DNA from 3 places in the Paenibacillus sp. FSL M8-0212 genome. Region 3 is predicted to be linked to each of the others. Evidence: a T-box and tRNA genes for the amino acid it is inferred to sense, from the RefSeq annotation. Region 3 holds a T-box; the other regions hold tRNA genes.

Region 1 (11,101 bases), 4.3 Mb from region 3:
ACAGAACGGTTCTCCGCCCAGTTCACGGGAAACAATCCAGTCTGCAAGCGAAGTATATTTACCAAGCATATCTCCGAATCCGGCAGCCGTCATCACTTGTGGGGCTTGCTCCAGAATATCCAGATCGGCAAAGATAGCCTCCGGCGGAACAGCCTGAAATGTTTGTTTGACGCCGCTTACAATTAAGGGCGCACCCGCAGAGGTAAACCCATCCACTGAAGCCGCTGTAGGTATCGACAAAAAGGGCTTGTTCATTTTGGAACAAACAAATCTCACCAGATCATGAATGGTACCTGAACCCACCGCAATTACAGCCTGACTTTCGAGTCTCACACCCAACACAACCTGTACAATAGCTGCTTCGTCCGCAATGATATCACCCGTCAGATTCTCCGGTAGAGCGATCTCATCCGCATGCTTTCCCGCTTCGCGAATACTACTCAGCACATCAGATCCGGCCGCCTGAAACGTATGTCGATCATAAACAACCGTCACCTGACGATATCCTTGCTCAGACAAATAACCCGGTAACCTCTGAATGGCCCCAGCTTCCAGATGAATCAGCATATCCACAACCCGGTGTTGATGACCGCAAGCACACTGCTGTGCTTCCTCATTCCATGCTGCAATTCGTTCGTTGATATTCATTCGCTCTTACCCTCCCATATGAGATATCATGCATAATTAACGGGTTAAAACCACAAGATAAAAAAGGAAATAAAATGTGATGATTTTCCTGATCACACTTTACTGCCTGTACCCAATATTTGCAAATCCATATCTCACATTTCCAAGTAGGTGAAACAATGAAATTAACGAAAGAATTAGGAATTTCGCTCGGATTTCTCGCTGGAACCACTTTCGGCAGTGGTATCGCTTTTTTGTTTCGTCTCCAGTCGGTTGAAGTGGTTGCCAGTGTTACGCTATTCGGTATTGCAGGAGCCATTGCCGGGATCATCACGGCAGTCATTCTGCGCCAGCGGCAACATTAGCATTAGCAAGCATGCCAGTAGCAAAATGTAGGCTCCACACAAATGATCCACAAAATAAAAAAAGGTTCGTGAATTGCCCTAGAGCAACTCACGAACCTTTTTTGTTAGATGCGGTCGAGAGGACTCGAACCTCCACGGGGGGTTAGCCCACACGGACCTGAACCGTGCGCGTCTGCCAATTCCGCCACGACCGCATAATATGTATCTCCTCATCCATCGATGAAAAGCGTTCCGGTGAAGCAATTCCTTGTTTTACCGTAATTCAGAGTATACATGCTCCAAAATAAAAATGCAACTTCTTTTTATTCATTTAAGAATAGGACATATGTCCTTTTTTCTCAACTTCAAACACCCTATCGTAGTATTAAACAAATGTACCATCCATAAGAATGCAAAAATGAAGGAGAGATCCACTTTGGAAAAAACCAATCTGTGCTTTATCGGTGCCGGGTTTCATGCATCCACGAATATTTACCCTTCTGTTATTGAAGCCGGAGCGCAGATCCAGGCCATTGCTACTCGCAGTATGGAACGCTCTGAAGCAGCTCTGCTGCGATTTGGCAGCAACGGAAAAGCATATGATAACGCTGGGCTTATGTTACAGCAGGAAACTTGTGACGGAGTCGTTGTGGTCGCCCAGCCTATAGATCAGACCGCTCTTGTTCTCGAATGTATTCGGGCTGGCAAGAATGTATACGTGGATAAGCCGCTCGGATGGAACGCAGCCGAAGCCACCACTGTAGCAGAAGCTGCCGAGCAGGCTGGCGTCGTTGTCATGGTCGGTTTTATGAAACGTTATGCTCCGGTATATATGAAGCTCAAGGAGCTCATTGATACTGGTTCGCTAGGTAAAGTACGTTCATTCCAGATGAAATTCGCTGTAGACAGTACCCCATTTTGCAAGGATGAGGAACAATTCATGAAGCTCGCTGCCATTCATATGGTCGATCTGATGCGTTACTTATTCGGAGAAGCAATACGAGTTACAGGCACAGCCGTGAAAGATGGGGAACACATTAATCAAAGCATTTCCCTTGTATTTGAGAATAACGTAGTAGGTAGTGCTTATTTTACCGGCATGAGTGCTTGGTCACGGGAGAGTGAAAGTGTACTCGTCACTTTTGACAACGGATTTGCGTCAGCTGAAGAGATCAACACACTTACTGTTCATCAATCCCGAAGCTCGACCAGCCTTCCCTGGAAATCTCTCGAGGAACAAGATACCGTATATACACCTTCCGGGTCTCCCATGTCAGGAGCTTATCGCGACCTTTATCTACGCGGGTTTGTTGGTGAAATGTTGCACTTCATCAAGTGTTGCCAGAATCAGACCGTCCCATATTCCAGCGCCAAGGATAATATTGCAACGATGGCTCTATGTGACTCCATTCTATCGTCATTGAAGTAGCGTATATACGTTCATCATCATATTTTATACATCCAGAGAAGAGGAACTAAACTCATGTTGGACACAGGTCTACTTATCATTCGTCTCGTGATTGGTTTCATTATGATTGGACATGCATGTAAGAAACTGTTTGGCTGGTTTGGAGGCGAGGGTATATCAGGGACGGCTGAATTCTTCGGAGCGATTGGCCTGAAACCGGCTAGAGCCTTGGCAATGTGTGCCGGACTTGCTGAACTGATCGGTGGGTTCCTGTTTGGAGTCGGTCTATGGATTATCGTTGGTGCCGTTCTGCTCATTCTTCCGATGATTGTAGCCATAGCCAAGGTGCATGCCGATAAAGGTCTATGGAATCTGAACGGAGGATTCGAATATAACCTTGTGATGATCGGATCATTACTTGGTGTTGCTCTCGCTGGAGCTGGTGCATATTCCCTCGAAGCCCTGATATAATGTACAAAATTCATCACATGGAGCCTCAATGTTTCGCAAGACGAAACCGGGGCTCTTTTTTTTCTTATAGACATCATCGCATCTGCCTGAGCCTAGAATTAGGGTTTATAATCTGCATAATAAGTGATATGCTCTTTCATGAACTATACGTACTTTATGTAATGTAACCACTCAAATGGATACTATAGAAATCACCGTAAAGTGGAGGTGCACTTATAATGAAAAAGGACGCAACCAAGCCATGTCCCACGCCATACGGCTGTTCCGTGGAAGTTACCCTTAGTGTAATCGGAGGCAAATGGAAAGGTGCCATTTTGTATCATTTATTCTCTGGTCCTTTGAGATTTAACGAGCTCCGAAAATTGTTTCCTGACATCACCCAGCGTATGCTCACACTGCAACTTCGAGAGTTGGAAGGCAGTGGAATTGTTCATCGTGAAATATACCCCCAGATCCCACCTAAAGTGGAGTATTCCCTCACACCTTTTGGTGAAACATTACGGCCGATCATCTTCAGCATGCGAGATTGGGGAGAAACGTATACAAATGAGGTTCTGGCCAGATCCTCACAAGAGGTATAAAACATAAAAGAAGCTGTCCCCTGTTTTTAGGGAACAGCTTCTTTGCTGCTTATTTAATAACCGTCTGGATCGTAACCGTACGGTTACGCCCCTCTTCTTTCGCTTGATACAATGCATTATCCGCCAAGTGAAACAGTTCTGTGGATGATGTGGAGTGCTTCGGATATTCAGCAATTCCAGCCGAGATGGTGACGGAACGTTCTATGGGCAATATGCTTTCTTCGACCGTTATTCGGATACGTTCAGCAATCTCAAAAGCTACGTTAGACTCGGAATTTCTTAACAAGACTACAAATTCCTCTCCACCAAACCGGGCACAGACATCTTCTGGTCGAACAGACAATTGAATGATATTGGCAATGTGTTTCAGTACTTCATCCCCAGCATGATGCCCGAATGTATCATTAATGGATTTGAAGCGGTCAATATCCAGAACAATAATGGAGAATGGCACCTCATCCTGAATCCATTCCTGGATGACTTCTTCGAAGGTTCTGCGATTGTTCATGCCTGTTAAAACATCTGTTCTGGCATCATAGACAAGCTGGTTTGTCTGTTTCCTAAAGTTCGCCAATGCGCCAACAACCGCTCTTGTGAGAAGGTCTGCCTCTCTATTCCAGTGAGGCTTCATCACCGGCAGATCCACTTGACCCTTATCGACCTGATTCACCAGATCAGCCAACATAGCAAAAGGACTGGCCAGCTTGCGTGCAACCCGAACTACAATAAGGGTCAGGATCAGGAAAGGCACTGAGGTGTACAGCAACAACATACGGATATGATGATTCAACTGATCGTACACCGTTTGGGTTGGAGACACGATTACGATGCCCCAATCTGTTGATGGAACTTTGTAATAACCTGCAAGTGAATCCACACCTGCCAGGTTTTTGTATTGTTCTTTACCGTTCTCGTTTATTAGCAGCTTTTGCACCACTTCATTTTTACTGACATTTTCACCAATTCGGTTGGTGTTTGGGTGAAATAACAAAGTGCCCTTCTTATCCACAATAAAAAAGTAGGAACCATTACTTGTCTTGAGCTGACTGCCAAAAGACAGACTCAATATATTATTTTCCTGCAAAAAGATATTTCCACCGATTGTTCCTTGGTACTCCCCTGCCGAATCAAAGATCGGTTCACTGACAAATACAATTCTGCGTTTGGTTCTGGGTGTCTGGTACGCTTCGGAGATATACGAAGTCCTCAATTTAACCGCTTCTTTTGCTGCATTGGAACTAACATGGTGACCTACACTAGCCTGTGAGTAAGGTGAGGTAGACCTGATTACTCCCGCTTTATCTACCAAAGAAACGGAATTAAAAAAATTACTGCTATTGCGAACCAAATCCAATGTGGAATTCAACTCTTTTGTATTGGAGTGATCCATATCAGGGAAATATTTGGCTGCATATTTCAAGCTCTCCTGCATGGAATAAAAAAGCGAATCCAGCGTTTGGCTCATTTGCACAGCGCTTGCATAGTTTAGCGAAAGGGTGTTATCAATGAGTGACTGTTTCTGAGATGTATAAGATGAGATGACCATGAGGGTCAATGTCATTATAACTGAAATAGTGACCAACCCGCCTAGTAAAGCCGTGAGGCTGATCTTCTTGATGTTTTTTATTTTTCTTCGTAATCTAGATCTCTTGATCTGTGCAATCATCGTTTACTTCCCCCGGATTTTCATGAAAAGGCATATTCCTTCTATCTTATACGAAAGTTGTTAAGATCAAATAAAGAGTTTGAGAAATCTTAACAATTACATCGTAAGATTGACGATTTAATGACATTTTACTTTCCTGGAAGAATCACTGTTCAGGATCGCCCTAATCGACAATGATATATCCTTCTTCTGGCTCTTGTTCTACAAACTCTGCCATCTGACGAACCTGAAATTCGATTGGGTGATGACTGCCCATTAAAATGCGATTTTGAACTTCATCCGCTGTTTCTGTTGGCAATGCGAATGCACGTGTATAAGCAAACTGTGTCTGAAGTGTCGTGTAAATGGCACTTACAAGCCGGTCGTTGCCAGCACTCCCGAACACATTAAGGAGCACAGATCCATCCGAGTCCAGCTTGTCCTTGACCATGGCAAAAAAATCACTGGATATAAACTGCTCGGGTGTACCCGTTGCCGTAAAGGCATCAATAATAATATAATCATACGTCCCTGCAGGTTCCTGCCCTAATAATTCACGACCATCCCCAATGAGTACAGGACTTCCCTTATATCCAAAAAAGGTTTGGCTCAACTCCGCGACCTCTGCATCCAGTTCAGCCACCTTAACCTGACGATCAGACAAGTAGGTGGGCAATGTGCCAATACCATGTCCTACCACAAATACCTTATCAAATGCAGGATCATTCTGTTCCATTAGATGTACCATCGCTCTTGGATACTCCAACACCATCCGGGCAGGCTCATCCAGATCCATTGCGCCCTGCACAGCTGCGTTGGAGAACTCTAATACACGAAATCGCCCCTTCTCTCCATAAAGCTTTTTGGTATCATATACCGTCAGCTCATGCTGTTCACTTTTATTTCGATACAGAACTCTCACTAACCGTTCTCCCTTCGTGCTTTCACACCTATTCGACATATACCTTCATTCTATTACACGGGATGACAACATACCACCCTATACTTGAAAGATCGCAGTACAACAAAAAAACCGTTCCGATCATTCGGAAACGGCCTTTTGATGAACCATACAACACCACTAAGACCCTATAGCCTCATGCAGAGCCTGGACATATGCTACGCCCAGATTGGAGAGAGATGTACTCTTGTGGCTTATCCAGCCCACATTAATGGTTTCCTCACATTCCAGCGGTACAGGAATAATCTCGTTTCCGTTCAGATCAGCGCTAAGTACGCCCGTAGAGATCGTATAACCATTCAGACCAATCAACAGGTTAAACAATGTTGCACGGTCATTGACCTGTATGCTTTTGGGGTGAGATAACGTACTCAGGATCTCTTCGGAAAAATGAAAGGAATTGTACTCTCCCTGATCAAATGACAAGTATGGATAATCCTGCAGTTGCTCGATTGCAACCGACTCCTGCTTCGCCAGCGGGTTCTTCACACTGATAAAGATATGGGGCTTGGCTATGAACAAACTCGTGAAAACCAAACCTGCATCTTTTAACAATTTGTTAATTACCTTGGCATTGAACTCATTCAGATACAGGATGCCAATTTCACTGCGCAGGCTTTTCACGTCCTGAATAATCTCGTAGGTCTTTGTCTCCCGAAGCGCCAACTCGTATTCATCCTGACCATACTGCTGTACCAGACGAACAAAGGCATTCACCGCAAACGCATAATGCTGCGTCGATACGGAGAAGTGCTGCGGGGATGGCTTCGCGTTCAGATAACGATTCTCCAGCAGTTCAGCTTGCTCCACCACCTGACGTGCATAACTCAGAAACTCAACGCCTTCTTTAGACAGCGATATTCCCTTATTGGTACGTTCAAAAATGGTAATTCGCAACTCCTGCTCCAGATCCCGAATGGCATTCGAAAGGCTGGGTTGCGAGATAAACAACCTTTTGGCTGCTTCATTCATGGAACCGCGCGTGGCAACTTCGATCACATATTTTAGTTGTTGTAATGTCACTGCACTATTCCTCTTTTCGTATCAATTGAACCTATTATATACCAAAAGAGGATCCGAACTTAAGCCATGCTTGCTGTCGGTCTCACTACAATCTCATTTACGTCCACCTCTGTCGGCTGGCTAATGGCAAACAAGATACTTTGCGCAATCGCCGAGGCGGGAATGGATATGCGTCGATACTCTTTCATGAGATCACGTGCTTCTTCATCAGAGATCGTATCCGCGAGTTCTGATTCCGTCACGCCCGGTGATACAAGGGTTACACGGATATCTCCGCCTACTTCCTGTCGCAACCCCTCCGAGATGGCGCGGACCGCGTATTTGGTTGCACAATACACCGCTGCCGTTGGTGACACGGCATAGGCTCCAATAGAGGCAATATTAATAAACTGGCCGAAACCCTGCTTTTTCATGACGGGCAGTCCAGCCGCAATGCCATGCAGAACACCACGAATGTTAACATCGATCATGCGATTCCACTCATCTACTCTTAACGATTCAAGGGGAGATAGCGGCATGACTCCAGCGTTATTTAAAATAACATCGATACGTCCATAGCGAGTTTGAGCGAGGTCAACGATCGTTTGCATCTCTTCCAATCTGGTAACATCGAGCGAATGATACTCCACCGATCCGCCTTCCATACGAATCGAGGAGGCCAATGCCTCCAAACGTTCCATACGTCTAGCTCCAATAACTACATGTGCTCCATGCTGTGCAAGCAATCGAGCTGTTGACTCACCAATTCCACTACTCGCACCGGTAATGACAACAACTTTCCCTTTTACATTGGACATATTATATCGCTCCTTATTTGGTTGTTATCGTACATTTTCTCTATACAAAACCATGCCTGCATGATACAAAACGCCGTTCCTGAAGTCTCCATCCGCTGTAAATCCCGTATCATCCACGTATTCTATATGTTTCCCATGAACAACATAGCGACCCTGATATGCACTTTGCCGATCTCCTCTCGCTTCATCATATCTACCGCAAGGAAGAAGTTCGTGTCTGATATATCCATCCTTCGTGACCCACATCCCCACATACGGATGTTTTGGTTCTTGTTGGTCACCCATTGAATTGCGTCCCATCGTTTCTCACTCCTCTCTGCTTCAAAAGATTCCGTTGCTTATCTCCATTATGTAGAGGATCAGTCATTGTACGATAGAAAAATCCCACAGTATTCTTGCCTATTCCTCCAGAGCATTTTAAAATAATAGTAATAGTGGTTTACAAGGGGGGCTACCATTCATGCTTATCAAAACAAATGAAACGGATACGGGCATCACGGAGCAGCAGCAACAATCGGCTCAACTTATTGAGCATTTCACCCCAAATGATGGGATACATACAACAGCAATTACATCCCTTGCCTTAATCCGTGCCTCCGAGATCTCACACCCCATATATTCCGTTCATCAGCCTGCCCTCTGCATTGTCGCCCAAGGTTCCAAATTAGTTATACTCGGCCGCGAGAGCTACACCTACGACTTGTCACAATACTTGGTAGCTTCCGTAAACTTGCCTATTTCAGGGCAGGTTGTAAAGGCTACAACCAAACATCCCTATCTATGTATTCGACTCGATTTTGATTCAGGGCAGATTTTCGATCTGATTCAGGATACGCCTTCTGCACAACCCAAACCTGACCATTCAACACGAAGAGGACTGTTTGTTAGCTCAACCAAACCTTCCCTTCTTGAAGCTGTGATCCGATTGGTTCGGCTGCTGGATACACCTGAAGACATTCCCGTCCTTGCCCCTATGTTTATCCGCGAGATTCTATATCGTATTATTCAGGATGAACATGGACATTCCATAAAACAGTTTGCTATTCAAGACAGTCATGCACAGCACATCGCCGAGGTGATCGAAGTCATCCAATCCGATTACGCCAAGCCACTTCGGATTGAGCAACTTGCTGCCATGATCAACATGAGTTCTTCCTCATTACATCATCATTTCAAAGCCATTACCGCCATGAGCCCTTTGCAATTCCAGAAACAAATTCGATTGCATGAAGCCCGGCGAATGTTGCTTGCAGGTTCAACCGATGCCGCCGACGCTGCGTTCCAGGTTGGCTATGAAAGTCCGTCTCAATTCAGCCGGGAGTATGCCCGCATGTATGGTCTCCCTCCCAAAAGCGATATCAAACGACTTCGTCATACACTCGATATTTAAAACTAGAAACAACAAAAAGACCCGCGTCATCATGACGTGGGTTTTCAGTTTTAAATAGGCAGCAGCGCCATCAAGAGAATATGTTCTGTTTTTCAAAAACAGACAACTCGTTCTCCCTGGTAATAGGACATTCATCAGGATACATACTTCGTTTCTCCAACTTCTCATCGATAAAATCAACGACTTGCTGTAGCGAAGCAATCTGTGCTTCAACTTTCTTCCGGTGATTCACCAGCATCTCCCGTTCATCCGGGAAATCTGCGAGATCGGAATCCATGGACATTTGTAAATAAGGCTTCATTTCCTCCAGAGACATTCCTGTTTTTTTCAGGCAAGTGATCAACTTCATCGTATGGATATCCTCCGAGCGATATACCCGATGGCGATTGGCTTTGCGTTCCGCTTGGGGAAGCAGTCCAATCTTCTCATAATAACGAATGGTATCTTCCGATAATCCGGCCTGTTCTGATGTTTCTTTAATGGAGAATACTTCTTTCTCGCTCATCATATGGGCCTCCTCCACATTCATTTCTTTCCATATTACAACTTGGAGCTGACTCCAAGTCAAGCATGATCCATTCAATCCCAACACCTCTTGACTTGGAGTCGACTCCAAGTTATAGAATGAGCGCAGCATACAGATTCGTTCTGTAATCCCATTCTATCTGGAGGTATATATGAATATACAAAATCAGGTTCGCACCGCTCTCATCACAGGTTCAACGTCAGGAATAGGTCTTGAACTGACACGCAAGTTACTGGCTGAAGGATGGCAGGTAATCGGCCTCAACCGTTCGGCTTTCCCATCCGAGGAACCCGATATTCAGAACGCCTTACGTTCAGGAGAGCTTCGTTGGGTTCAGGCTAATCTGACCAACTACGACAGTCTGAGAACTGCACTGAATCAGATCAAATCCGATACCGATTCGATCGATGTTTTGTTTAACAATGCCGGAGGCAGTGCTTCCGAACTTCGTTTCTCTGATCAGGGGTATGAACTTCACTTCGAACTTCAGACGGTAGTCCCTTACATCATCTACATGGAATTAGTTGAGCTATTGCTCAAAGGACAGATGAAAACAGTCGTCAATACTTCCACCAGCGCGTTCAACATGGTCAAACAATTTGATCTGAACATCCTGGAACGTCCAGCTAAATTCAAAAAGCTGTTTGGTCCCTATGCCATTTCCAAGCTTGGCTTATCTCTATGGACACGCGAGGTTGCCAAATCTGCCAATGTGGATGGCATACAACTACTTAGCGTAGATCCTGGTGGAAATAATACGCTACGGGGCAACAAAACATCCGGCCTGCCCTTTTATATCAAACCCATTATGAAATGGTTCTTCCCTCATCCAAGCCACGGCGCTTCATTGCTCTACAGTGCGGCTTTATCACCCACCAGACATGAATCCGGTACATTTCTGATGAAAAATAAAGCGGCAGCGCTTTGTTTTACAGAGCAGGGCCCTGCCGTTCTCCATCGAGTACACGAGATTTATGAGCAGCGTTTTCGTACAACGTAGTCTGGAAAACCTGTATCCAACCCATCATAACCATGATAGATCGTGAGTACTAAATATAACAAAAACACGCCAAAGCGGCGTGTTTTTAGGTTTATGGCATTATGAGTTTTATGGGTATTATAAGCTTTATGAGCTTTATTAGTATTATGGGTATTTCTTCATTATCGTAAAGTCCACATAACGTTTTTTCCCGTTAGATAAATACACTCAACAATAACACCATGCCAAAGGCGGCAAATCCAAGAATGGTCTCCATAACCGTCCATGTCTTGAGCGTCTGAGGCACAGACAGGTTCAGATACTCTTTGACAATCCAGAAGCCCGAATC
Region 2 (11,101 bases), 180 kb from region 3:
AGCAGGCTGGTCGTTCTGACCATAGTCATATAAGGCCTGCTGGGTTCGGCTTCACCCCGGGAAATCCAGCCATAGCGCAGGTACCAGCCGAATTTTGGGAAACAGAGATTGATGATACAGAGGACCATGAATATAAAAAAGAGGGTTCTCATACCCATCTTCCTTTCTCACTTACATAACGGATCTTATTTTAACGTTTGCGTCTGGTAAAAAAGACTACAATCAAAATAATAATGATGATAATTAACAGAAATTTCATGTATGTTCCTCCTGATGAGTAGTTAGGTTATTGTGGAATGTTAGTTATCAACTATTACCCAAGAACCACATGACTTGAATAACTATGTTACAATTAAAATATATTGATTTTATATCAACACATTCCGACTGGTTAGTTTTCTCTCCTTATATTGTACGATTGCAGAATATATAAACATTAACGTGTGTGAGATGAAGGAGGAAGGCATGAGCCAACATAATCAACTCTCATTACAATGGGAATTTATCATCTCGAAAGTGAAATCCTCCGTGACCGTGGTCGATGCTACCTTGCCTGAGCTTCCGCTCATGTATGTAAACGAACACTTTACCCAACTGACAGGATACACGTATGAAGAGTCTGTCGGACACAATTGCCGATTTTTGCAAGGGCAGGATACAGACCCCGAAACGGTAATGCAGATTCGTGATGCAATAAAGAAACAACAGTCCATTAAGATTGATATCTTAAATTATACAAAAAGTGGTCAGAAGTTCTGGAACGAACTGAATATTGATCCGATCTTTAATGAATCCGGAGAGTGTTTATATTTTGTAGGCATTCAATACGATATTTCAGAACGGAAGTATGCTGAACAGCAGTTGAAGTTTGCAACTTCCATGGCTGAGATGAACAGCAGAGGGCAATTGGAATTCATCGGCAAGCTGAATCACGAGCTACGTACCCCGCTTAACGGTATTATGGGCATGATCGAACTTGCCAGTATGGGTGAAACTACGGATGAGCAGACAGAATATCTGGAGCTTGCACGTCAATCAGGTGAGGCGCTGCTGAACATCATTAACAATAGCCTCGATATGGCGAAACTGGGCAGAGGCAAAATGGATGTTGAACACATTGAGTTTCAACCTCTGAAGCTGATTCAACAGATTGTGAAGACACATGAGCCTGCGGCACGGAATAAACAAATTCGTTTGCTCTGTCATGCTGATCTGAATGTTCCTGATGTGCTTATCGGTGATCCGCTAAGACTTCGGCAGGTTCTGGATAATTTGCTGAGTAATGCAATCAAGTTTACGGAACAGGGTAAAGTGCAGTTACAGGTGGATGTGAGGCAACAACTGACGGATACCGTTGTATTGGTATTCTCTGTGCGTGATACGGGAATTGGCATTCCTCAGCATCAGATCGAACAATTGTTTGATGCATTTACCCAGACCGACATCTCCCATGCGCGTCGATTTGGTGGAAGCGGTCTTGGTCTGACCATCTGCAAAGAACTGCTGGAACTGATGAATGGTCAGATTTCGGTGGAGAGTACAGAAGGGAAAGGCACACAGTTTGAGGTGACACTGCCCTTGCTGCGCCAAGAGGCCATTCCCAATGTAGGATAATCAATCAAGCAGGACAGCCGGGCGGTCTCGGCTGTTTTTTTATGTTATTGGATTGTTTTACGAACGGGCGTTCTGTTATAATGCAAGTGTTGAATGGGGGAGACACAGCATGAGTAAGAGACGCACAAGAAGAAAGCGTAAAGGTAAGCAAGGTTTCAAAAAGCAGGTACTGACGCTGGTAGCGATGCTGCTGGTAGCCCTCTACGCCTGGGCTGGGGGAGAATGGCCGGAGGAGATACCTAATCCATTCGGTGGGACTAATAAGAGTGTAGACCATACCATTACGTTCCCTTCAGAGCGTTATCCCGAAACAGCCAAACATATTAAAGCTGCTATCAAGGCAGGGCATTCGGATGTATGCACCATTGATCGTAATGGAGCCGAAGGCAATCGGGATTTATCACTTAAGGGTGTTCCGGTCAAAAAAGGTAAGGATCGTGACGAGTGGCCCATGGCGATGTGTGCTGAGGGAGGCGCAGGTGCAGATATCCAGTACATTACCCCGAAGGATAATCGTGGTGCAGGTTCATGGGTAGGGAATCAGTTAAGTACATATCCGGATGGAACACGAGTGAAGTTTGTAGTGAAGTAACAACAGGATATGGGTGGACAGAAACAAGAGTAGTAAGGCCTTTGTTGTGAGGCTAGTGGCAGCGTGGTACAGCATAAGTAGAAGAGAAAAACCAGACGTGCATGCGTCTGGTTTTTTGGTATGATGTGCTGGCATAAATAGATCCAGTTAACGTATCTATACGGGAACTGAGTTTCTAGGATTACAGATCCGACTATACGAGTTGCATTCCGCTTAAATGATGGGACCGGATGCTTAACAGACGCGTAACATGTTCAACCTCATCAAACGGTATCCACAGACTGCCGTGAACCGTACGTAAGGAAAGAATGGATGTATCAGCGGTACGCTCGGGAAATCCAGTTACCGTCTGACCGCTTGTATTACGAACCATGATCTGTTGTTTGCGCCGGATGGCAATTTCTACCTCTTTTTTCATAAGTCATTGCTCCTGATTATGAGATGTTAAATCCATATGTCAATGTTTTCAATGGTTAATTTGTCTTCTTTATCTAGTCTATCAGAACTAGGTATAGATTTCCAGAAGAGAAATCAACATTCTTCTAGGTGATTTGTCTTAGCTGTGGACGATCCGTTTTTGAATGGGGATTACGGGGTTATATTAGGGTAAAAGGAGGGGAACGGAATGACACAATTGATTATTGGGCTGGCCCGTACCGAAAACGAGGCTATATTGATGCTGAATCAGGTGAAAGAGGAAGGCATCAAGGATAAATATTTGGGAGCGGTGGCGAAGGAGCAGCTTAATCTGGAGCTGGTGAGCGAAAAGACGGGGCTGCCCAAACCTTTGAAGGGTGCCGGAACGGATGGTGCCTTTGGCGCTCTAAAAGGCATATTGGCTGGTCTGGGGAAGCGAATGGATCAGACGATGTCGATCGGAAATGCAGTGCGTAGACTCGCTGGTAATGAGATTGGGAGTGAGACCGATGATTTGGTGCTCACACTGACTGAAGCGGGGATCTCGGAGGAGGATGCGCGGTATTACGAAGATTGGCTGTTAAAGGACCATATCTTGGTTATCGTGGAGTGCAGTGAGGAAGAAGCGGCTCGTGTTCGACCTATTTTACTTTTTTAGTTTAATTTAAGGCTGATTTTAGGTTTCTTTAATGTTGGGGAGGTATTCTTATCTCACACCTCCCTTAATATAGATTGGTTTACCGGAAGTCCGGGACCGCAACTCGGACTTTCTAGGCACTGTGAGCTGACGCTTGCAGTGCCTGTTTCATTTATATAAGTTGAACTAAAGATTATTTACACTGACACTCCGATGACAGAATAACTTCTAATCGCTGTTATCCTCAGATTTTTTCGATTCCCTTTTCTCAAGGGAAAATCCGGGGATAGCGTATGCTTCCGATGTAGCTTTCTTTCAGAAAGCTTTTAGGCGAACGCTTCGCTTTTTCAGTTTTTTCTGTCCTCTCCGTTATCGTGTAAATCATTAGTTAAACTTATATAGTTAAATTTTTTTATAAAAAGTGTTGCAAAGTTAATTAGTTCATGGTAAGATATTTCTTGTCGCCAAGAAATACATAATCCTGCCGGGGTGGCGGAATTGGCAGACGCACAGGACTTAAAATCCTGCGGTAGGTGACTACCGTACCGGTTCGATCCCGGTCCTCGGCATCTTAAAAAGAAAGATCGCATGACGCTTGTTAACCAAGCTGCATGCGATCTTTTTTTGTGTTCTTTAATATCAATGTCACTTCATTGCAGACCACATCACCATGCAGTTCATAAACATATACCCTGCATAATACATATCAGAAGGTACATTTATCTGACTTTTATGAAGAGACGGAACAATGGTGTATACTATCCATAGGCATATATTACCTTTACCTTGCTGAACGATATAGGTTCAACTACACATTTACACGATAACGGAGAGGACAGAAATAACCTGAAGAAGCGAAGCGGGCGCCTTTATCCCCGGATTTTCCCGTTTAATAGGGAATCAAAAAAATCTGGGGATAACAGCGATCGGAAGGTTGTTCTGTCATCGGAGTGCCTGTGTAAATAACCATATTTGAACTTATGTAGAGTCACAAAACCAATAAAACAATCTTATGGACGGAGGACTCAAGTTTATGTTGAAACAGCTTAAGCCATACAAGGTGTTACAGGAGCGCAGAATTGAAGAACTGAAATCGGATGCGTATCTGCTTGAACACCAGAAATCCGGGGCCAAAATTGTACTTTTGTCCAATCAGGATGACAACAAAGTATTCAGTATCGGTTTCCGCACACCTCCGGAAGATGATACAGGGGTAGCCCATATCCTCGAACACTCCGTGCTCTGTGGGTCCAAGAAATTTCCGGCCAAGGATTCTTTTGTTGAGTTGCTGAAAGGTTCATTGAATACATTCCTTAACGCCATGACGTATCCGGATAAGACGATCTATCCGATCGCGAGTCGTAATGATCATGACTTCCATAATCTGATGGATATATATCTGGACGCAGTATTGAATACGAATATTTATGAGAATGAAAAGATATTTTTGCAAGAAGGCTGGAACTACAACCTGACCTCTGCTGACGATGAGTTAACCTACAACGGAGTTGTATATAACGAGATGAAGGGTGCCTTTTCTTCACCGGAACGAATGGTGCGCAGAGAAGTGCTGAACTCCCTTTTCCCGGATACCACATACTCCTCCGAGTCTGGCGGATTCCCAGAAGCTATTCTGGATCTAACGTATCAGGGGCTGCTGGATTTCCACACGAGATACTACCATCCTTCCAACAGTTACATTTATCTGTACGGGGATATGGATATGGAAGAGAAGCTGCAATGGCTGGATGAGAACTACCTGAGTGCATATGATCGCATCGATATTGATTCGGCCATTCAACTACAACCTGCCTTTGCAGAACGGGTAGACACAGTTAAGACTTACTCTGCGGGAAGTACGGAATCGGAAGTGGATAACAGCTTCTTGACCTACAACGCGGTAATCGGCACAAGTCTGGATAAGGAACTGAACATCTCGTTTCAAATTTTGTTATACGCCCTGCTGAACGCTCCGGGAGCGGTATTGAAACAGGCTTTGCTGGATAAAGGCATTGCGAAGGATGTCTACGGTTCGTATGATGACAGTCTATACCAGCCTGTGTTCACGGTGGGACTGAAGAAGAGCAATCTGGCGAGCAAAGAGGATTTCCTGGGAACGGTCAAAGAAGTGCTTGAGCGTGTGGTAAAAGAAGGTTTTGATCCGAAAGCGCTGCTTGCTGGAATTAACTCGTATGAGTTCAATCATAGAGAAGCGGACTATGGCAGAATGCCGAAAGGCCTGATCTACGGATTCTCTTCCCTGCAAGGCTGGTTGTATGATGAAGAAGCACCTTTCACTCATTTGGAAGCCAATGACGTATTTGCTGAATTGCGGACAAAAATGAACGAAGGTTACTTCGAGCAACTGATTGAGAAATATATTTTGCAGAACACACATACTTCTTTTGTGGCGCTTACCCCGGATAAGGGGCTGAACTCACGCAAGGAGGAAGCGTTGAAAGAACGTCTGAAAACTATTCAGGCTGGTCTTAGTGAGGAAGAAGTTCAGACGTTGATTCAAAAAACGGAGGCACTCGCCGAGTATCAGAATACACCTTCAACCAAAGAGCAGCAGCAGGTCATTCCGACGTTATCGATTGAAGATATTGAACCGAAGGCCTCTACGTTGCATCAAACGGTGAACCAGGTCGACGGCACAACCATTCTCCATCATAACCTCTACACCAACGGAATTGGTTATCTGAGACTGCTATTTGATATTAAAGAAGTGCCACGTCATCTCCTGCCGTATGCAGGATTGCTGAAAAATGTACTGGGTTACGTGGATACTCAAAACTACTCGTTTAATGAATTGTCCAATGAAATCCACATCCATTCAGGCGGTATTCATAGCGGGATTGGATCTTATGCTAACGCGCATAAGCACAATGAATTCAAGGCGACCTATGAGTTCAACGCAAAAGTGTTGTATGACAAGCTTGGATTTGCCTTTGATATGATCAAAGAAATTGTGTTCACATCCCAATTCGATAATTCGAAGCGGTTGTATGAGATCATCTCTCAGATGAAAGGTAATCTGCAACGTAATCTGATCAACAGCGGACACTCTGCGGGAATTGGCCGGTCTTCGTCCAAACATTCAGCGGTCGCGGATTTCAGAGAAGCTGTGAGTGGTATCGCGTTTTACCAGTGGCTTGAGGATCTTCAAGCGAACTTTGAGGCTAGAAAAGAAGAGTTATCTTCCAGCCTGCAAGAGTTGACGGGGCATATTTTTAGACCGGAGAACTTGCTTGTTAGTTACACTGCCGATGAGCAGGGATATGAAGGACTGGAGCAACAGGTATCCGATCTGAAAGCAAAGCTATTCACACATGAGGTTGCCAAGGAAGAGTTTACGTTCACACCGGCTATTCATAAGGAAGGATTCCGTTCCCCGTCAGAGGTGCAGTACGTGGTGCAAACGGGCAATTATATCGACAAAGGATATCAATATACCGGTTCACTACGGGTCTTGCAGGGAATCCTGTCTCTGGATTACTTGTGGACCAATATCCGCGCCAAAGGCGGAGCTTATGGCTGTATGTCAGGCTTCAGACGGAACGGAGACAGCTACGTTGCATCGTATCGCGATCCAAATCTCGATAAAACGTACAAAGTATATGAAGAGATACCGCAATATTTGACCGATTTCCGGGCAGACGAGCGGGAAATGACACGTTATATCATTGGTGCGATTCAGGATCTCGATACGCCGAGAACACCTTATGGCGAAGGAGCATTCTCGCTGGAGTGTTATCTGTCGAATGTGACTGAAGCGGATCTGCAACAGGAACGTGACGAAGTGTTAAGCACGAAGGAAACCGACATTATCGGTTTTGCTGAGCTTTTATCGGTCATACTTGAACAGCAACAGCGCTGCGTGATCGGTAATGAGAACAAGATTGAGGAACAGAAGCAAATGTTTGACGAGACGCTGGATTTAATTAAAAACTAAGCGTTAGTCTCGTTTATTCCCTGATCCAATAAGCGTCAAAGCAAAAGGCACTTTTATGAGCTGGTTTCAACAGCTTTTAGAAGTGCCTTTTCTAATGGGGAGGGACTGTCTCCATCCATATGATATGAGAATGTGTGACACGCTGCGTTGTTCAGGTGACAGCGAGCATGTTGTATATTTTCAGGGTCCGCAGATCTTCCTTTGAGATTTTTAATTCATTATATAACTCCTGATTCTCGGGCAGCGGGGTTCTGGAGAATAACATTTTGAGCGCGATAGGCATGAAAGGTCTGAAAGAGACACCAGCCATCAGTCCCCATTTTTTCTCCGATTCCTGAAAAGACGCCAAAATATTAATATATAGGTTCTCCAGCGGCGTGGCCTGATTTTTCAAAATCAGCGTGGTGAGTGTATCATAATGCTCGGTGTGGCCCCAATACATATTCTCGCACTCTTGATAGTTCTCAAAATCCTTCACATTCATATACATCACGGTGCGATAACGGTTGGCATCCGACTGAGCCATCATGTCAATGACACAACGAATGAGACTGTTATTACGCCCGTCATAGAAGTAGGAATAGAAACGTGTGGAGTTCTTGAAAAAGCTGGACGGGACCGCATTCATCAGGGGAGATGCATGCCTAGGTTCTTGATACAAGAGTTGCTCCACCTGAATGTTGAGCGCATTAGCAATATGATGTAACGTGACCAGATCAAGTGTAATATCTCCGCTCTCATATTTGGACAGAGTGCCCTTGCTTTTGAAGATCTGATCCGCAAGCTGTTGAATGGTCAATCCCCGCCACTTCCGAAAGTTTCGAATTTTCTTGCCAACTTCCTGATTGATATTGTTCATAAACGGTTCTCCTTATGTAATGTTTCTTGAGAGTACGTGAAAATGATGAAAGTCATTCATAAAAATGATGTTATATGAGAAATATATCACTTTTTCATCGAAATACCTATTTTGGAGAAACAATAAACTTCATTTGTTTCGTCAGAATAGATTGTATTACATTTGATGCAATTTCTACGTCATGGAATAATAGAGTTAATACGACATGAAACGACAATGAAAAAGTAAAGCAGATAGAGGAGCAGAAGCTATGAAATATAACTTTGATGAGATTATAGACCGCACAGGAACAAATGCCATGAATACGGATGGTTTCCGTCAATATATTTTTAACGCCACAGAGGACATGACTTTTCCATTCAAAGATGAAGAATTCATTCGCATGTGGATTGCAGATATGGAGTTCGCCACACCTCCCGAGATACTGGATGCAGTTAAGGAGCGTCTGGACCGTAGAATCATGGGTTACTCTCAGGTATTTGATCCGGCATACTATGAAGCTGTCTCGAATTGGATGAAGAGACACTATGATTGGTCCTTCCCGAAGGAGCATTTGGAGACCTCCAACGGAATAATCCCCGCTTTGTATGAACTGGTGGAATATATCTGTCAATCGGATGAGAAAGTACTGATCGTGACCCCGTCTTATGGTTTCTTCAAGTCAGCTGCAGAGCATAACAATCTTGAACTGGTGTGTTCGAATATGATCAATGAGCATGGGCATTACTCGATTGATTTTGAGGATTTTGAAGCCAAGGCCAAGGATGAGAAGGTAAGGGTATGTATTTTCTGCAACCCCCATAATCCGTCTGGACGCGTCTGGACAACAGAAGAGTTACAGCGTGTGGGTGAGATCTGTCTTAGGAACAATGTATGGATTATTTCGGATGAAATTCACTGTGATCTGCTGCGGACTGGTAAAAGACATACGCCACTCGCGAAGCTGTTTCCGGATACGGATCGAATCATTACATGTATGTCTCCGAGCAAAACATTTAACATGGCTGGTCTGATGTTCTCCAATGTCATCATTCCAAATAAGGCACTTCGAGACATCTGGCAGGCACGCCATTATGGTTTCAAAAACCCACTGAGTATTGCTGCCACACAAGCGGCTTACGAAATAGGGGATGAGTGGCTGAAACAATTAAAAGGTTATCTCGATGCCAATTTTGCATGCGTAGAAGAGTATGTGAAGCAGCATCTGCCACGGGCTGTCTTTCACATTCCCGATGCCACATATCTGGCCTGGATTGATATCTCGGCATATGCTCCCCAAAATGTAAGTTTACCGTTATTCTTTGCGGAGCAAGCGGGTGTGTTACTCGAAGATGGACATATGTTTGTAGCGAATGGTGAGGGTTGTATTCGGTTGAATCTGGCTTGTCCGCGTTCTGTCCTTCAGGAAGGATTACGGAGAATCAGCAGTGTGCTTGTGAAAGAAGTCGAAGAGGTACCTGTTCAAGTATAAAGTCATCGAGTCATCGCGCAACAGCGTGGTGACTTTTTTGTATGAGTATACTTAGTGTAGCAAGAACACGGTTTATTCCGAGGTGAACGTATACCCTGATGTGCAATTCTGGTCTGCTGTCCCCGGTTATGTTAAAATGGTGGATAGTCTATGAGTTGCATGACATGCGGCTCTCAGAAGGTAGAGCCCAGTAGTTGGGCTGAGCGAAACTGCATTCATCAGGGGAAAGGAGCCTATACATATGTTTGGAAACGATTGGGACAAGGTGCTTCAGGAAGAGACGGAAGCCGACTATTTTAACAAGATTCGTTACACTCTCGCCGCTGAGTACAAAACGCAGACGGTCTTTCCGCCCAAAGAAGACCTGTTCTCTGCACTGAAGCTGACGCCATATCATCAGGTTAAGGCTGTTATTATTGGTCAGGACCCTTATCACGGAGCGGGTCAGGCTCATGGATTAAGTTTTTCGGTTAGACCGGGGGTACGTGTACCGCCTTCTCTGAAAAATATATATAAGGAACTTCATGCCGATCTGGACCTGCCAATTCCGAATCATGGATCTCTGGTTCATTGGGCGCAGCAGGGTGTGCTGCTATTAAATGCGGTTCTGACAGTCCGTGAAGGTCAGCCGAACTCCCATCAGTCACTGGGCTGGCAGACGTTTAGTGATGCTGTCATTCGTGCGTTGAATGAACGTTCGGAGCCGATGGTATATATGCTGTGGGGCAGTCATGCCCAGAAGAAAGGTGCTTTTATTAACAGGGACAAGCACCTGGTACTGGAGTCTACACATCCCAGTCCGCTGGCTGCGCATCGTGGATTCCTCGGCAGTCGTCCCTTTTCCAAAGCCAATGACTTCTTGACCTCCAAAGGTATTGAACCGATCGATTGGAAGATACCTGAAAACTAGACAGATGGAGGTGAGAACATTGCGACATTGGATAGGACGAAAAGTAGCGGTATATCGTGCAACAGGCATACGGGAGCCATTAAAGGGAACGCTGGTCGAGTGGGATGAAGAAGCGGAATGTGTACGGATCGGACCGAAACGGATTAAGGTGTCGTTTGACAATATCGCAATGATAAGACCTCTTCCCGAAGAGAGTCTTCCCTTAAAGAAAGCACGTTCTGAAGTGCACAAGGTTGGATATGTGATGAAAAAGGCGATTCAGTTCGAAAATGCGATCTATTTCAAGTCACAGGTGATGATCTGGCGCCGGGCCAAAATTGTAGCATTATCCACGACGATTCTGCGTCATGACGAGGATCAGGTTGAACTTGCAGATGGTCGGGTTCTTCGTAAAGACAAGCATATGTTTGTCGTACGTTCACGCCGTGGCATACGTTAGATATACGAAGATTTAATATTCATTTCATGCAAAAATCATACGGATTTAATGTTTGGTCTGTATATTAGGTAGTAACAACCCCTTCTAAATTGATGTGTATTGCAATGGGAGCCCGACCGGCTGCAAACGGTCGGGTTTTTTTGTCCATTGGTTCTGTTAACCTGTTGTACATACCCATAACATTCATGTTGTATACTATTAAAATAG
Region 3 (11,101 bases):
GCTGTGAAGGGTGTGCAGCAATATGAGGTGCTGGGTATCGAGATGGAATTGGGTGGAGTATCTTATACCATTGATACGATGAAGGAACTGTGGCGTCGCCATCCTGAACATGAATTTTATTTCATTATCGGGGCGGATATGGTGAACTATCTTCCCAAATGGGAGCAGATTGAAGAACTTGCCGAACGCTTAACCTTTATCGGAGTTGGTCGGCCGGGCTTCCAGTTACATCTGGATGATTTACCAGACGAGTTACAGGATCGGGTCTTGCTGGCCGAGATGCCCTTGGTCGATATTTCATCGACAGCTGTACGCAGACGTCTGGCCAAAGGACATTCGGTACGCTTCATGATTCCTGATGAGGTGCACCAATACATTGTAAGGAGCGGTTTATATGGCACTAAGCCGTGAGGAACTGATTCAAGCCGTATCCGGACAAATGCCGGAAAAACGCTGGAAGCATACACTGGGTGTAATGGAATCGGCAGTGATGTTGGCTGAAAAATATGGGGCTGATCCTGTGAAAGCAGATCTGGCAGCGATATTGCATGATGTGGCGAAGTACTGGCCCGTAGCGGAGATGGAAGCGGTCATCCGTGATAACGGATTAAACCAGGAACTTCTGCAACATGACAAGCAGCTCTGGCATTCCGAAGTCGGTGCTTTTGTAGCTGAGCGTGATTACGGTGTGGAAGATTCCGAAGTTATTAATGCCATCCGGTGGCATACCTCGGGTCGGGTAGGCATGAGCTTGCTGGACAAAGTGGTGTGTCTTGCCGATTACATTGAACCGGGCCGGGATTTCCCGGGAGTGGAACACATTCGCGAACAGGCAGAACGTAGTCTGGAGGAAGGTTTAATTGCCGGATTCGATTCGACGATCAGCTTGCTGATCTCGCAGCGCCGTGTCATTTATCCTTTGACTATGCTGTCGCGGAATGACTTAATTGCACAATTATAGAGGTTGTTCAAAAATTCCACTTTTGATTACGAAGGATGCCTAGCGGCATCATCAGCATCGAAGATGAAATTCAGCCGAAATGTCCGTTGCTCACGTAGTTTGCCTACGCTCCGCTACTCCATTTCTAGCTTTATTCCATCTTCTCGGTACTGAAAACTGATCTTTTTGAACACACAATTATAGATTATGGAGGTTGGTTCATGACAGTATCATCGAAAGAACTTATGAATATGGCGGTTGCTGCCGCTGACGACAAAAAGGCATCCAATATTGTAGCGTTGGATCTGATTAATGTTTCTCTGGTGGCAGATTATTTTGTTATTTGTCACGGGAATTCCGATACACAGGTACAAGCCATTGCCACTGAAATTCGCAAACAGGCTCATGCAGCCGGAGCGACGATCAAAGGTATCGAAGGTATGGATTCCGCACGTTGGGTATTGATGGACATGGGCGATGTTGTTGTTCATATCTTCCACCGTGACGAGCGTGAATACTACAACATTGAACGACTATGGTCTGATGCCAAAGTGGTGGAAACTGTATGAGTTTGATTGCTGGAACAGTCGTCTCTCTGCCGGTTTCACGTGAAGTGTCTCCGTTTGGCTTCTTTTTGACGACAGGATCGGAAGATGTACTGCTTCACTACACCGAGTTAACACGGGATATTAAGATTGGCGAGACGCTTGAGGTATTTGTATTCTTTGATACGGAAGATCGTCTGGCCGTAACGATGAAAAAGCCTTATCTCATGCTTGGCGAAATGGCACGACTGGTTGTGGCTGATGTTCACCCACGACTGGGCTGTTTCCTGGAAATGGGCCTTGGACGGCAATTGCTGCTTCCTATTCGTGAATTGCCTGAACTTGAAGAACTGCGTCCTCAAGTGGGGGATGAAGTCTTTGTAATCATGGAACATGACAAGCAGGGACGTCTGCGTGCCAAATTGGCCGGGGAACGTGAGCTTTCACCGTTGGCTTTCCATGCTCCAACTTCATGGTTAAACGAGTGGGTTGAAGCGACGGTATACAAGCCACTGCAGATGGGTACTTTTGTACTTGTAGAGGGCGGTGTGCTGGGCTTTGGCGCGATTGGTATGATTCATTCATCCGAACGTAGTCATATGTTGCGTCTTGGTGAGAAAGTGAAATGTCGGGTTACACTGGTACGTGAAGACGGACGTGTGAATCTGGCCATGACTCAACTCAAACAAGTTGGACGTAACGAAGATGCAGACAAGCTGCTCGCCTTTATGAAAGAGCGTCCTATGGGCGGCATGCCTTACTCGGATGCAACTCCGCCGGATATCATCAAGCAGCGCTTTGGCATCAGTAAGTCCGCTTTCAAGCGTGCCCTGGGCAAATTGATGAAGGACGGACTGGTGGTTCAAAAGGAAAGCTGGACGTATCTGTCCGAATCTGCTCCTGCGGATCAGAATGAAAATAAGTAATTTTCTTGATTGAATATTTCGTAATATGAAACTCGGAGAAGGCAGGGCTAGGCTGGGTAAATACCGGATACCCCTGCTTTTTCTATTGTTATATAAATTGAACTAAACATTTACACGAAACGGAGAGGACAGAAAGAACCTGAAGAAGTGTAGCGTTCGCCTTTATCCCCGGATTTAATCCTTTATAAAAGGAATCAAAAAAATCTGGGGATAACAGCGATCGAAAGTTGTTCTGTCATTGGAGTGTCCAGTGTAAATATTCTTTAGTTCAATTTATATAGATCAATTCGAAAATGAAATTGAAAGTGCGGTGCCTGACATGTCTTACCGGAAATTTGCCTATGTGTATGATGAATTAATGGAAGATATGCCTTATCCGGACTGGATAAGGTTTGCAAGAACAGCATGGGAAAAGCATGGAATGCCCAAAAGTGTAGCCGAACTGGGCTGTGGAACGGGCTCCATTACGATTCCACTCGTGAACTCCGGTTTCGAAGTTACAGGCATTGACCTCTCAGCAGATATGCTGTCGGTTGCACGCAGCAAGATGGAGGCTACGCCTCAGGGTCATCGCTTGTATCGAGAGGGCAGTGTCCGTTGGGTGCAGCAGGATATGCGGGAATGGCGAGTTCCGGAACCTGTGGATTCGGTGATATCTTTCTGTGATTGTGTCAATTATTTGCTTGAACAAGAAGATGTCGTTCGTACTTTCCAGCGGACATACGAAATGCTGAAGCCTGGTGGAACGTTCCTGTTTGATGTGCATCATCCTAATACCCTTATTCGTTATGATGAAGAGCAGCCTTTTGTACTAGATGAGCGCTCCGTGTCGTATATTTGGACTTGTGATCTGGATCAGGATCGCTGTGAGATTGAGCATCATCTCAGTATTTTTTCGCGTGTGGATAATGGTAACAAGGATATGTACCAGCGCTTTGAAGAAGTTCATGTCCAGCGTGCATATAATCCGGACTGGATGAAGCTGGAGTTGTCCAAGGCAGGCTTTAGAGACGTGAAGGTATATGCGGATTTTGAATGGAAAGAGGCTGGAGACAGCGCACAGCGCTTGTTCTACGTGGCTGTGAAGTAAGAGCGAATAATGAGAACTGTCCTTATGTATGGTACATAAGGGCAGTTTTTTTGTTTGATTTTCCATGGAGAATGAATAGCAATATTTTTAAATAGGGTAAAGGAATGCAAAGAAAAGATATATCGACGTGACAAAAAGTATTGCCAGTTAAAGTAAAGCAGGCGATAATAGTCGGATAGAAAGCGTTTTCTGAGAAAACAAATCAATTGTCAATGTGAGGTGTAGAAGTGGAAAGTACATATAAAACAAGACTTTCGTCAGAACAGTTGAATGCCATAATAAAGCAGCATTTCTCTGCAAGTATACAGGACTACAAGGAAATGGTGGATGGCTGGGCCAATCATGCATATCTCATTACACTGAGTGACGCACAGCGTGTGGTACTCAAAATTGCACCGTCGGCTTCGACAAATCTGATGCGCTGTGAGCAGGATCTCATGATTGCCGAAGTTGAGGCCCTGCGCCTTATTACGGAGCTACAGGATGTTCCCGTACCCCAAGTGTTGGCTTATGATGATTCGTTAACTATGGCTTCAGCCCGTTATTTTATCATGGAATACATGTCTGGAACACCCTATAATCAGGTCAAGGATCAGTATTCTGCGGAAGAACAGGAAGCCATTGAACACCAGCTCGGTCGGTACAATCGTCGAATTAATGAAATCAAGGGCGAGCAGTTTGGATATTTCTCGGAGGAAAAACAGCGATATTCCACATGGAAAGATGCATTTATGAATCTGATGGATGACATTCTTAACGATGGTGAAGAAGCCGGGATTACATTTTCGATCGATTATCCTGAATTGAGACGCTTGATTGGAGAAAAATTGAATGTACTGGACGATGTCAAAGAACCTGTGCTTGTCAGTTGGGATCTATGGGATGGCAATGTTCTAGTAGACAAAGGTCGCATCACAGCGATTATTGATTTTGAACGTTCACTGTGGGCAGATCCTCTGATGGAGCATTATTTCAGTCATTTTAACTATACTCCCGGTTTTGTGAAAGGGTATGGGCATGCGATTACAAATGAAAGTGAGCTGAGAAGAAGAAGTTTATACGACTTGTATTTTGATCTGGTATTACGCATTGAATGCGCTTATCGCCAATATGATAATCAGGAACATGTGAATTGGACCATTCATAATCTGGAGGAAGGCATTGAGCGTTTTCGCTTATCCTGAACAGCAACCAGTGTTATGAACGATACGAACCGTAGACTTCAAGATAGCGATTATAACGTGTAATATTGACTTTGGGCTTGCTTTTTTATATAATGGTCCCGATATTGTATACATATTTCGATGATAAGGATCAGTAGTAATTCCTGTACATAACAGAGAGCCGGCGGTTGGTGCAAGCCGGTTGACAGTGATTTGCGAACTCGCCTTGGAGAAATGCGGTGATTACACCATTCTGTTTAACCTGCTTTTATAAAGCTTGGGTTCAGGAATGGAAATCCGCATCGGTTAACCGCCGTTACAGGTCCAAAGGGAGTGGATGACGAAGCACGTTCGTCCGCTAACTAGGGTGGTACCACGGGAATTCAACCTCTCGTCCCTAGCGCTGCAAACGCTACGGGATGCTGAGGTTTTTTTGTTGCAATTAAAGCTAAAGCGAATAACCTGAAGGAGGAACAATAGATGAGTGAGAATAACCAGCCGAAACACGGCTATCAGCCACAAGTCATGGAAAAAAGTTGGCAGCAATACTGGGATGCAAATAAAACGTTTAAAACGGGTGAGGACCCTGCTAAACCGAAATTTTATGCACTGGATATGTTCCCTTATCCATCCGGTTCAGGTCTGCACGTAGGCCACCCGGAAGGATATACGGCAACGGATATCGTTTCCCGTTACAAACGTATGCGCGGTTACAACGTATTGCACCCAATGGGTTGGGACGCTTTCGGTCTGCCTGCTGAGCAGCATGCACTTGATACAGGTGAACATCCACGAGATATTACATTCCGTAATATTGACAATTTCCGTCGCCAGATCAAATCGCTCGGTTTCTCTTATGACTGGGATCGTGAGATCAGCACAACGGACCCTGAATACTATAAATGGACACAATGGATCTTTATCCAGCTGTACAATAAGGGTCTGGCTTATGTGGATGAAGTTGCAGTTAACTGGTGTGAAGCCCTTGGAACGGTACTTGCTAATGAAGAGGTTATTGATGGCAAGAGTGAACGTGGTGGACATCCGGTTGTACGCAAACCGATGCGTCAATGGGTTCTGAGAATTACCGAGTATGCAGAGCGTCTGTTGGAAGACCTGGAAGAGCTGGATTGGTCTGAAAGCATCAAAGATATGCAGCGCAACTGGATCGGTAAATCGACAGGTGCAGAAGTTGTATTTGCCATTGAAGGTCGCGAGGAAGTTATTAAGGTGTTTACTACCCGTGCGGACACATTGTTCGGTGCGAGCTTTGCAGTACTTGCTCCGGAACATGAATTGGTAGAAGCAATTACAACCGATGACCAACGTGAAGCTATTCAGGCTTATCAGGAGCAGGCTTCTCGTAAAAGTGATCTGGAACGTACGGATTTGGCCAAAGACAAAACAGGTGTATTCACTGGCGCTTATGCAATCAACCCTGTTAATGGTGCAAAACTGCCGATCTGGATTGCTGATTACGTTCTTGCAGGCTACGGTACAGGTGCGGTTATGGCTGTTCCGGGTCATGATGCACGTGACTGGGAATTTGCGAAGCAGTTCGGTCTGGATATCATCGAGGTTATTCAAGGTGGAGACGTTACACAAGAGGCTTATTCCGGTGATGGCGCGCATGTGAATTCCAATTTCTTGAACGGACTGAATAATGAAGAAGCGGTTGCCAAGATGATTGCTTGGCTGGAAGAGAACGGTAAAGGGCAAGGGAAAGTAACCTATCGTCTGCGTGATTGGCTGTTCAGCCGTCAGCGCTACTGGGGTGAGCCAATCCCGATTCTGCATCTGGAAGACGGAACGATGAAGACGGTACCTGAGGATCAACTTCCACTGCTGCTGCCTGATATCGACCAGATCAAACCTTCGGGTACTGGAGAATCACCACTGGCGAATGTTACGGAGTGGGTGAATACGGTAGATCCGGAAACGGGAATGAAGGCACGTCGTGAGACCAACACCATGCCACAATGGGCGGGTAGCTGCTGGTATTACCTGCGCTTTATCGATCCGCACAATGACAAGGAACTGATCTCCAAGGAGAAACAGCAGCAGTGGCTGCCAGTTGATCTGTACATTGGCGGAGCAGAGCACGCGGTGCTTCACTTGCTGTACGCTCGTTTCTGGCACAAAGTGCTGTATGATCTGGGTGTTGTGGAGACCAAAGAACCTTTCCATAAACTCGTTAACCAAGGTATGATCCTGGGTACCAATAATGAGAAAATGAGTAAATCTCGTGGTAATGTCATTAACCCGGATGAAATCGTCAATGAATTCGGTGCAGATACATTGCGTCTGTACGAGATGTTCATGGGACCATTGGAAGCGACAAAACCGTGGAATGCAAACGGGGTTGAAGGCATGCACCGCTTCCTGTCACGTGTATGGCGTCTCTTCATTAACGAAGACACAGGAGCCATCAATGACAAGATTACGGTGGACGGTGGAACGGATGAGTTCAAGCGGACTGCTCACAAAACGATCAAAAAAGTTACGGAAGATCTGGAACACCTGCGCTTCAATACATCCATCAGCCAGCTGATGATTTTCATCAACGATGCATACAAAGCAGATACACTGCCTCGCGAAGCGATGGAAAACTTTGTGCAACTGTTGTCACCACTGGCACCGCATATGGCAGAGGAACTTTGGAGCCGTCTGGGTCATGAAGGTGGAATCTCTTACGTGGCTTGGCCTGAATATGATGAGTCCATGACAGTGGATGCGGAAGTAGAAATCGTTGTTCAGGTAAACGGTAAAATTGTAACTCGTGCTACGATCGCGAAGGATCTGGATGCACAGGGTATGCAGGACTTTACGATGGAGTTGGCACCTGTTAAGCAGGCGCTGGAAGGCAAGACCATTCGTAAGGTCATTGCCGTTCCAGGCAAACTCGTTAATATTGTTGCCGGTTAATCTCACCGGCTCGAAATAGTTCATCCAGCTTTAACAAATCTTCATCATATTTGTCATGTGTTGTGTGGATTAGGCTGTCGAAAACACCGTCGAGACTTACCTTCAGCAGTGCAAGTGCCTGAGCGGTAATACCGCCAGGTACAGCGACACGAGCCTGAAGCTCTTGCGGCGTGTATCCTCCTTCGGTGAGCAGCTTGCCTGTTCCCAGGAGCATTTCGCCAGCCAGAGCGCAGGCATCTGCCCTTTTGATGCCTGTCAGCTTCACCGCACTTTCGATCCACTGTTCCAAAAAGAACGATATGAATGCAGGTCCGCAGCTGGAGAAGTCGGATGTGATTCGTGTACAGGCTTCATCCACTTGGTACGGCCTACCGATATGACTGAGCAGACTTTCCAACACAGCGCGGTCTTCACTGGTCATTCGTTCGCCATGTATGCAGAGGGATGCTCCACTGCCGACTTGGTGTGTGACGCTGGGAATTACCTTGGAGACTTTGCAAGGAAGTGAAGATTCCAGATGTCGCAGCTGCACGGGACTGGTAATCGAGACAATTATATGATTGGGATTCACGACAGGCAGGATGTCGTCAATGACATGTTTGAATTCAAGCGGCTTCACGCACAGGAAGATGATATTACTTCGGATCACCGTTTCCCGATTGCTCTGGGATTCATGCAGACCGGGATAACGGAGGGATAACTGACGTACTTTGGACGGGGTTCGATTGCTGGCGGCGATCTGCCGGGGCTCAAGTGCACCCGATTGGATCAGGGCATAGATTAGCAGGCTGCCCATGCTGCCGGTTCCGATAAATCCAACCTTCATTGTTTCAGGCCTCCTTTCATGCTTTACGGTACTGGCGCAGTTCATTCCCTCTATTCTATGCGTGAGGACCTGTTTCACATGACATGAAAAATGCACAACTTGTTTCATCAGGAAAGTACAACGGTTCGGAAGCACCGCCCGTGTTCGAAATGAATGATTTTGAATTCAGGGAGAGGTGTGGAAGAATGAGATGGAATAAAGGGATGACCATTGCTGCTGCAGTGGTTGGAAGTATACTTATATTATGGTCGGGCAAAAGTGAACAACCACCTAGTGGCTGGGAACCCTTGCAGCTCGGCACCGAGAAGCCGACGATAGAGCAGGAACTTCCTGCTGTACAGTCGGCTACTTCGGTTCAGGGCAACACGGGATCATCTTCGGGAACGGATGCAAGTGGGGTGCAGACTGGGAATGAGGCAAAGGCAGATAAGTCTAAAGAACTTGCGAGCGCTTCAGTTGATGGTGATTCGGGAGTTCAAACTACAAGTCAGGCAAATGATAATCCACCGGACACCTCAAATTCGATTGAACCAGTTGCGCAAAGTACGAATTCGAATCCTTCGGTTACCTCCGAGACGGGCTCGAACAGTAATCCACCTGTAGTTCGTGAGGAAGCTAGAGACAATGGCAAGATTGATGTGAATACTGCACCTGTCTCCAAGCTTACGGAGCTTCCCGGAATCGGAGAGAAGAAAGCTCAAGCTATTGTGGACTATCGGAATGCACATGGTCCTTTTGCAAAAGTCAGTGATCTGACAAAGGTCAAAGGAATCGGTATGAAGATGCTGGAGAAGATGGCGCCGTATGTGCAGATCCGGTAATATTAAAATATAAATTGTGTTAAGCGGGAGGAAAACAGCATGAGTACAGAGGTACGCAAGGACTGGGATACGTATTTTATGGACATCGCGTATATGGTTTCCACCCGTTCCCGCTGTTCGCGTCGTCATGTGGGTGCCGTTCTTGTTCAAGGGAAGAAACTGCTGGGAACAGCCTATAATGGTGCACCCACCGGCGTCCCGGATTGTTCTGAAGCAGGTTGCATGATATCGGAAGAGTATGAGTTGGTCGTAACCGATGGGCAAGAAGAAATGGTGAAAAAGCAACGATGCATTCGTACAATTCATGCGGAGCAAAATTTGCTTTTATTCACAGATCGAATCGACCGCGAAGGCTCGTCCGTGTATGTGACCGACGAACCGTGCTGGACATGTGCCAATATGCTGGCGAATAGCGGGATTACAGAAATCGTCTTTCATCGTTCTTATCCTAAAGATACCGGCAAGGTTACAAATATGATGGAACAGAAGGGCATAACGTTCCGCAGGCTGGAGAATTACCAGCCCCCGCGGGAAACGATGATGACTGTGAGCAATTAATGTAAATATGATCGAATACGCGAGGGAGAACCTCCGGCAAGCCTGAATTGGCTTTCCGGGGGTTTTTCTGCGTTCAACGGGTGACATGAAGGAGTGGGACAAATGAAAGGCAGACCGTTGTTAAGTTTTACGATTTGCTGGTTATGCGGTAGCGGAATGGCATGTGCGTTAACAGGCTGGACGTTAATCTGGGGGATGATTGGAGCGCTGGCGTGTCTGCCACTTCTACTTCGTTTTATGGATGTTCGTGGATGGTCCATTTTATTTTTGCTCTCTGCCTTTATTGGAGGTGCTGCACATTGGGAATGGAATGACGCACGCAATCATAGCAGTCTGCCCGAGACTACCCATATTGCTATTCGAGACTTAGACGGTTTGGTAGCCGAAATTCAGGGTGAGCTTGTGTCAGATGTACGTATTGATGGAGATCGGGCTGACTTTAAGATGCAGATGTCTTCAATATTGCCCATATCGGATTCATCAGCAGATACAGATCTGGCAGCGTCTGCATTCCAAATAGATGAACAATTGATGGTACAAGTCAGACTGTTGGAGGAAGAAGAACAACAGGTAGCAGCGAGCTGGAAGAGGGGCTATACAATCACGCTTAATGGTTCTTTTGCCCTTCCTGGCGAAGCAAGGAACTTTGGCGGATTTGATTATCGCAGTTATTTGCGAACCTTGCATATCCATTGGTTGTTCAAAGTGAAGGGAGCCGGTTCGGTAACAGCAGTTGCTCCTGAGGGACTTGGACAATATAACGTACTACGATGGACGGATTGGGCAAGGCATACGTTGGGCTCGGCGGTTGAGCATTTATTTCCAGAGCCTCATGCAGGATATATGAAGGGTCTTATTATTGGGATGGCTACTGATATCGATCCAGGTACCTATGGTCAGTTTTCACAATTGGGTTTAACGCATATCCTGGCAATCTCCGGGACCCATGTCGCTGTATATGTCGCTTCTCTTCTCCTTATTCTATCCTGGCTAAGGCTTACCAGAGAGACGGCACTCACGATTGTTCTGATCCTGGTGCCAGCTTATGTACTGTTATCAGGTGGTTCACCTTCAGTGATTCGGGCAGGAATTATGTCCATGATTGGGTTGTACATGGCACGTCGCGGTCTCGCTAGAGATGGCCTTCAGATGATCAGTGCAGCAGCGTTGCTGATGATGTGGTGGGACCCGTACTTTTTATTAAGCGTGAGCTTCCAGTTATCCTTTCTTGTGACCGCAGGTTTGATGATCTACATGCCATTGATTAACCGACTGTTCAGCAGCTGGCCGAAATCACTGTCTGCAAC

What was found. The T-box of region 3 lies ahead of leuS (leucine--tRNA ligase). A T-box ahead of a tRNA ligase gene usually reads a tRNA of that ligase, here a tRNA-Leu.
Region 1: it encodes a tRNA-Leu, which carries the amino acid that the T-box ahead of leuS (leucine--tRNA ligase) is inferred to sense. The anticodon was not compared.
Region 2: it encodes a tRNA-Leu, which carries the amino acid that the T-box ahead of leuS (leucine--tRNA ligase) is inferred to sense. The anticodon was not compared.

Annotation. Positions count from the first base shown of each region.
Region 1 covers NZ_JBBORP010000001.1:248,322-259,422, forward strand. The annotation lists gene MKX68_RS01090 (sn-glycerol-1-phosphate dehydrogenase) at 1-648, opposite strand, end outside; gene MKX68_RS01095 (hypothetical protein) at 807-992, shown strand; tRNA gene MKX68_RS01100 (tRNA-Leu) at 1,102-1,186, opposite strand; gene MKX68_RS01105 (Gfo/Idh/MocA family protein) at 1,408-2,400, shown strand; gene MKX68_RS01110 (DoxX family protein) at 2,455-2,850, shown strand; gene MKX68_RS01115 (winged helix-turn-helix transcriptional regulator) at 3,069-3,431, shown strand; gene MKX68_RS01120 (sensor domain-containing diguanylate cyclase) at 3,481-4,992, opposite strand; gene MKX68_RS01125 (spermidine synthase) at 5,261-5,998, opposite strand; gene MKX68_RS01130 (LysR family transcriptional regulator) at 6,158-7,060, opposite strand; gene MKX68_RS01135 (SDR family oxidoreductase) at 7,120-7,857, opposite strand; gene MKX68_RS01140 (Atu4866 domain-containing protein) at 7,882-8,157, opposite strand; gene MKX68_RS01145 (AraC family transcriptional regulator) at 8,318-9,247, shown strand; gene MKX68_RS01150 (MerR family transcriptional regulator) at 9,318-9,752, opposite strand; gene MKX68_RS01155 (SDR family NAD(P)-dependent oxidoreductase) at 9,925-10,773, shown strand; gene MKX68_RS01160 (GntP family permease) at 10,967-11,101, opposite strand, start outside.
Region 2 covers NZ_JBBORP010000001.1:4,747,822-4,758,922, forward strand. The annotation lists gene MKX68_RS20870 (DUF6199 family natural product biosynthesis protein) at 1-158, opposite strand, end outside; gene MKX68_RS20875 (sensor histidine kinase) at 466-1,614, shown strand; gene MKX68_RS20880 (NucA/NucB deoxyribonuclease domain-containing protein) at 1,724-2,206, shown strand; gene MKX68_RS20885 (hypothetical protein) at 2,400-2,624, opposite strand; gene MKX68_RS20890 (general stress protein) at 2,832-3,281, shown strand; tRNA gene MKX68_RS20895 (tRNA-Leu) at 3,744-3,829, shown strand; gene MKX68_RS20900 (insulinase family protein) at 4,294-7,215, shown strand; gene MKX68_RS20905 (helix-turn-helix domain-containing protein) at 7,367-8,074, opposite strand; gene MKX68_RS20910 (MalY/PatB family protein) at 8,325-9,545, shown strand; gene ung (uracil-DNA glycosylase) at 9,787-10,455, shown strand; gene MKX68_RS20920 (hypothetical protein) at 10,475-10,894, shown strand.
Region 3 covers NZ_JBBORP010000001.1:4,568,993-4,580,093, forward strand. The annotation lists gene MKX68_RS20070 (nicotinate-nucleotide adenylyltransferase) at 1-411, shown strand, start outside; gene yqeK (bis(5'-nucleosyl)-tetraphosphatase (symmetrical) YqeK) at 395-961, shown strand; gene rsfS (ribosome silencing factor) at 1,162-1,509, shown strand; gene MKX68_RS20085 (CvfB family protein) at 1,506-2,411, shown strand; gene MKX68_RS20090 (class I SAM-dependent DNA methyltransferase) at 2,731-3,501, shown strand; gene MKX68_RS20095 (phosphotransferase family protein) at 3,768-4,685, shown strand; T-box leader at 4,797-5,066, shown strand; gene leuS (leucine--tRNA ligase) at 5,145-7,589, shown strand; gene comER (late competence protein ComER) at 7,570-8,415, opposite strand; gene MKX68_RS20110 (ComEA family DNA-binding protein) at 8,601-9,236, shown strand; gene MKX68_RS20115 (deoxycytidylate deaminase) at 9,276-9,794, shown strand; gene MKX68_RS20120 (ComEC/Rec2 family competence protein) at 9,897-11,101, shown strand, end outside.